2 regions of the Erwinia sp. BNK-24-b genome follow, and region 1 is predicted to be linked to the other one. Evidence: predicted binding sites of a transcription regulator. Region 1 holds the regulator's gene; the other holds the start of a gene.
What was found. The regulator LexA, encoded in region 1, represses DNA repair genes until DNA is damaged. The targets are predictions, from matches to a motif close to TNCTGTATGTACATACAGNA.
Positions count from the first base shown of each region.

Region 2: the regulator LexA is predicted to act here: its motif matches at 1,738-1,757, upstream of ACMGGR_RS11575 (metal-dependent hydrolase).

Region 1 is NZ_CP179901.1:4,335,124-4,338,251, reverse strand. Features, by position in the region: gene plsB (glycerol-3-phosphate 1-O-acyltransferase PlsB) at 1-707, opposite strand, end outside; gene ACMGGR_RS20025 (diacylglycerol kinase) at 836-1,198, shown strand; gene lexA (transcriptional repressor LexA) at 1,301-1,909, shown strand; gene ACMGGR_RS20015 (CsbD family protein) at 2,396-2,605, shown strand; gene zur (zinc uptake transcriptional repressor Zur) at 2,753-3,128, opposite strand, start outside.
Region 2 is NZ_CP179901.1:2,568,173-2,571,300, reverse strand. Features, by position in the region: gene ACMGGR_RS11580 (L-cystine transporter) at 1-969, opposite strand, end outside; gene ACMGGR_RS11575 (metal-dependent hydrolase) at 1,128-1,718, opposite strand; gene hxpB (hexitol phosphatase HxpB) at 1,927-2,598, opposite strand; gene ACMGGR_RS11565 (YniB family protein) at 2,762-3,128, shown strand, end outside.

The DNA.
Region 1 (3,128 bases):
CGCGCTTCATCCTCAACGGCTTTTGCAATCGCTTTAGACTGCAACAGCTTATTGAACAAATCCTGACGAACGGGCAGGCGCGGGCCAATCGCCGCCAGGCGCTGGCGGGCAAAATGCATTCTGGCTACGCGTGCCAGCTTCTGGGCGATAGTTTTATCCGTGCCGTGCTCTGTTGCCATCCGGCGTAGTGACACCATCGGTGAAAAGCGCACAAAGCTGTCGCGTCCCAGCCACAGGACGGCGATAAACTTCTGGATACCGTTTAATACGCGCAGATGCGGCTGGCTTTCGCCCTGAACTTCGCGGCCTGGTGCGCGGCCAAACATCACCGCAACGGGTACCATCTGCACATCAAGCAGAGGATGACTACGGTGCAAATCCAGATAGTCATGGAACGTTTTAACGGATTCCAGATTCGGCGCATAGTAAGGAAACACGCGCGGGCCATCGTGGATAAACACGTAACGCGGCAGCAGCGTACCGTCGATTTCCAGCGGATCTAAGGGATCGGGAAGATCTTCTTTGCGGCACTGCTCGCGCAACGCCAGCAGATCGGCCTTTGAATCATACGGTAGTACATACATAATAGGGCGCGACGTATCGAGCCCCAGTTCAGCGACCGGCTCGGCGGGGATCGCCTTACTCTTTACCAGCATTTTTACCGGTAAATTCAACAATTTATAATATAATTTACGCCAACCTGACATAGACAACATGAAGCCTCTCGTTAGCAAAGCGCCGCAAGCATACCAGAATCCTTGCATGAGATCTGTGATGTTACAAAATGTGCGCTACCCTGACATTGACGTTAAACATTACAAAGGGTTCCCTTGATATGACAAATAACGCCGTCGGTATCACGCGGATTATCAAAGCTGCCGGTTATTCGTGGAAAGGATTACGAGCGGCATGGCAGCATGAAGCCGCTTTTCGCCAGGAGCTGGTGGCAGCAGTGATTGCGGTCATTATCGCCTGCTGGCTGGACGTCAGCGTACTGGCAAGAGTCATGATGATCGGGTCCGTCGCGCTGGTGATTATCGTCGAAGTGCTTAACAGCGCCATTGAAGCCGTGGTCGACAGGTTGGGCAACGAGTTTCACGAGCTGTCCGGACGCGCCAAGGATATGGGGTCGGCGGCGGTGCTGCTGGCTATCTTGCTGGCCGTTTTCGTCTGGCTGAGCATATTGCTTTCACGCTGAACGCCCGTAAAGTAATTGTCGTTTTTTGCACAGCTTAAGGTTTTCAACGGCGAAATACCTGTATATACTTACAAGTGACTGTATAAACAACCAGGGGGCGGGATGAAAGCACTAACGGCAAGGCAGCAACAGGTTTATGACCTGATTCGCCAGCATATTAACCAAACCGGCATGCCGCCGACGCGGGCAGAGATCGCTACGCAGCTCGGTTTCCGTTCCCCGAATGCGGCTGAAGAGCACCTTAAAGCGCTGGCGCGCAAGGGCGTTATCGAAATCGTTTCCGGTGCATCACGCGGTATTCGCCTGATGATGGAAGACGAAGACGGCCTGCCGCTGATTGGCCGTGTGGCTGCGGGCGAACCGCTGCTGGCGGAACAGCACATTGAAGGACATTACCAGGTCGATCCGGATTTATTCAAGCCGGGTGCCGATTTCCTGCTGCGCGTTAGCGGCATGTCGATGAAAGACATCGGTATTATGGATGGCGATCTGTTGGCCGTACATAAAACGCAGGACGTGCGTAACGGTCAGGTAGTGGTTGCGCGTATTGATGACGAAGTTACCGTCAAGCGACTGAAAAAGCAGGGTAACATCGTTCATTTACTGCCGGAAAACAACGAGTTCCAGCCTATTGTGGTTGACCTGCGTCAGCAAACCTTTTCAATTGAAGGCCTGGCGGTTGGCGTGATACGTAACGGTAACTGGCTCTGAGCCACCGCTTCTGGTGATTTCTCCACGCGTCGTTTCTATAACGGCGCGTTGCGGCTTTCCTGAGTTTCAGATCTTCTCTTAGCAGCACAGATTTTCCTTTCTTTTAACACGGCATTTGACCGTGACTGCCTTCCCCGTGTTTGCTGTACTGCTACTGCTACTGCTACTGCTACTGCTACTGCTACTGCTACTGCTACTGCTACTGCTACTGCTACTGCTACTGCTACTGCTACTGCTACTGCTACTGCTACTGCTACTGCTACTGCCGTCTTTCTTAATGGCTACTGTCTCCGCACGTCGTACAGGCTTGTTACCTTTGCTTTCACACCGCTTCGCTTTTTTTTGCTGGTCGCCATGCAAAACCGCCATCATCTACTACAATTATTAGTACGTTAAGCATTTAGGCAGCGTTTTATGTTGCTGTCAGCCGTTTTGCTGTAACGATAAGCTGTTATCACCTAAGGTTCTAAGTTAAGGAGAGACAAGATGAATAAAGACGAAGCCGGCGGTAACTGGAAGCAGTTAAAAGGTAAAGTGAAAGAGAAGTGGGGCAAGCTGACCGACGATGATATGACCATCGTTGAAGGCAAACGCGATCAGCTGGTAGGTAAAATCCAGGAACGCTATGGCTACACTAAAGACCAGGCCGAAAAAGAACTCGGTGACTGGGAAACGACGAATAAACATCGCTTCTGAGGATGTTAAGTAAGTCGCTGGCAGGCTAAATAATCAGTCTGCTTAACAAGGGTGGTGCTTACGGCACCGCCCTTGTTTGTTTATGGCCTTTGGCACGTCATTGACACTGGTCAGACATGGCTTAAATATATTTGAAGGGTTAGCTACTTAGCGGCCACGCTTTTTGGCAACAACCGTGTGATCGTGCTGGCACTCATCCTGGTGCTGGCAGGCTTCAACTTCAACGCAATTAAGGCACAAACCGTGTGCTTCAATAACGCTATTGGTCAGCGCAAAACCCGTGCTTTTTGCCAGTGACTTCAAAATAGCCTCTACGCCTTCGGCATGTTGTTCAGTCACGGCCCCGCAGCGGTCGCAGATTAGCATCGCCGAGGTATGTGAAGGCTCTTCAAAGTGATGGCATACCACATAGCTGTTGGTCGACTCCACCCGATGCACGAACCCCTGCTCCAGCAAAAAATCCAGCGCGCGATAAATCGTCGGCGGCTTGGCCTGTGGTTCGCTTGCGCGTAGCAGGTCCAGC
Region 2 (3,128 bases), 1.8 Mb from region 1:
ACGGCGGGTTTGTGCCTCAACGCTCAGCGGGATAGTCGCCGCGCTGGAACGGCTGGTAAAAGCGAAAGTAATCACCGGCCAGACTTTGCGGAAGAAGCGCTTAGGGTTCACGCCGTTTACCGACAGCAGCAGCGCGTGTACGGCGAACATGATTGCCAGCCCCAGATAGGAGGCAACCACAAAACCGCCCAGCTTGATGATATCGGCCAGGTTTGAGCTGGCGACAACCTTGGTCATTAACGCCATGACGCCATAAGGCGTCAGCTTCATGATCAGGCGAACCAGCTTCATGACCCAGGCCTGCAGCACATCTATTGCCGCCAGTACGCGTTCGCCTTTCGGCTTATCATCACGCAGCAGATGCAGTGCGGCCACGCCCAGGAAAGCGGCAAAAATGACCACGCTGATAATAGAAGTAGGGTTCGCGCCGGTCAGATCGGCAAAAGGATTTTTCGGTACGAAAGAGAGCAGCAGCTGCGGCGTGGAAAGATCGGCTACTTTCCCCATATAGGTAGATTGCAGCGCGGCCAGACGAGCGGTTTCCTGTGCGCCCTGAACCAGACCGTTGGCGTTAAGACCAAACAGCCAGGTGACAAAGACGCCTACCAGCGCCGAGATAGCGGTCGTGAACAGCAATACGCCAATCGTTAACAGGCTAATTTTGCCCAGCGACGAGGCATTATGCAGCCGCGCGACGGCGCTCAGAATAGAAGCAAAAACCAGCGGCATAACGATCATCTGCAACAGCTGCACATAGCCGTTACCGACGATATTAAACCAGCTGATAGACTCTTTCAGTACGGCGCTGTCGGCACCGTAAATAGTATGTAAAACCAGGCCAAACAACACGCCGGTTGCCAGGCCCAGCAGGACTTTTTTTGCCAGGCTCCAGTTCTTGTTACCGCTTTTCGCCAGCAATACCAGCAGCACAATAAATGCTGCCAGGTTTGCAATGAGTGGAAGGTTCATCCCGGATCTCCAGTTTTAACGAGGCTTTATGCTGGCTTCGTCAGTAAGATAGAATTATTGCGCAACGGGTACGCTGTGGGACGATGGTATCAGCTCGGCGAAAAGGCGTTATATAATCAAAAGGAATAGTTTATAACTCATTGGGTTAAATCGACTGCTTAGTGAGCAAGGCGTGCATTTATAAAGCGGCTAACGTTATCCTGTACCTGCTCCAGCGCCTGTAACGGCCAGCTGTTTGCACCAAAAGAGGGCGCGCCTGCCGGGAACCACATTGCCAGTCCAACTAACGCCAGGCACAGCATCCGCTCCAGCTGGTTACCGTTACGGCTGTTTAACAGCGGCAGCCGAAAACGCCAGCGGCAGGGCCACAGCAAAGGAACGCCTGCGGGCGTCAGCATGTCGGCAACAATATGACTTAGATAGCCCAGCACCATCCCCTGAAAAACATCCGCAGGCAGTACCCACTCTTTTGGCAACTGTAGCCGTAGCAGCATAACGCCGCCGATCACGGCCAGCAGACTATGCGTAAAGCCGCGATGGCCGAACGCTCGCGCAATGGGCTGCGATAGCCAGCGAAAGCGTTGACCAAGCGTCGAGCGTGGGTGATCGATATCCGGCAGCAGGCAGGTAAGCAACGTGGCAGGAATAATATGCCACCAGTCGGCACTGCCGAGAACGGGCGTTAAGTCGGCTCGTTTGGCAAAAATTGCGCTGGCGATAGCAAAAATAAGATGGCCTTCGGCCGTCATGGAAAACACTCGGTAGCAGAACTGTCAATTCATCCAGTATAGGTGATATATACAGTAGAATAAACACGTTACGCTGTAACGAAAGATGAATAGATGGCTGCCTTTTTTATCTTAAGAAGAAAACCGCTGCTGATAACCGTTTTTAAGATGATCTACCGTATAACCCGGGCGGGCTACCAGACCCGAAATGAGCCTGGCAGCCACCGTATTAACTGCCCAACAAATGACGGCTGCTTAATTCAGTTAACGAGGCCAGCTTTACATCCGCCAGTGCCCAGCGCGCGTCGCTGGCATGGACAGGGGCAGGTACAGTGATGGAACGCATTCGCGCCGCTTTGGTGGCAATCATACCGTTAACAGAGTCTTCCAGCGTGACGCAGTTAAGCGGATCGACGCCGAGACGCGCCGCTGCATCAAGATAAACCTGAGGATGCGGCTTGCTGTAAGGAAGCCCCTCTGCCGAAGCCAGCACCTCAAAGTAGTGGCGCAGGCCAAACATCTCCAGCACGTGTTCCTGCATAAAAAGCGGCGAGGCGGAAGCCAGACCCATTTTCAGCCCCTCAGCCTGGCAGAGCTTGAGTGCCGCCTCAACGCCCGGCAGCAGCGGCCGCGTTTCGTCAATCAGGTTAATAACGCGAGTAATAATACGTTGGGCGATCTCATCCTGAGTGGGGCCGCTCCAGGGCAGAGTTTCATACCACATCCGCACAACCTGATCGATGCGCAAGCCAACCGTGTCCGGCAGCTCGCTGCGGCGGGAAAGGTCGACATCCAGCGTGGCAAAAATATCCAGCTCCGCCTGTTCCCATAACGGTTCTGAATCAATTAGTAACCCATCCATATCAAAAATTGCGGCAAGTACGGGACGTGAATAAGACATAATGCGGCTCCGTTAGTCGTTTTTTGACACATTAACATGAAGTTAAAGGTGCGGCAGGGTGGCAGGCTAAAGCGTGCGTCATCCTGAAGGTATTATTTTTCCAGGCAGAGTTTGCCAGCCAAAGGTAAACTAACAGCCTCACAGCATAAGGACAGGAGAAAGCATGACTTATCAACAAGCTGGGCGGGTCGCGGTACTTAAGCGCATCGCTGGCTGGATTATTTTTATTCCGGCGCTGGTTTCCACGCTGATTTCACTGATGCGCTTTGTAGAAGTCAGCCGTGAAAAACAGGCAGGGATTAATGCGGTAATGCAGGATTTTTCGCACGTCATGATTGATATGGTGCGGTTCAATACCGGTTTCCTGAACTTTTTCTGGAACAATTCACCGGTGCCGGATTTCAATCAGGGCGGAAACTGGCTGTTTTGGGTAGTCTATATCCTGATTTTTGTCGGCCTGGCGCTACAGGCGTCTGGCGCAAGAATGTGGCGTCAGTCGCGGCATCTTCGCGAGGGAATCGAAGATCAGA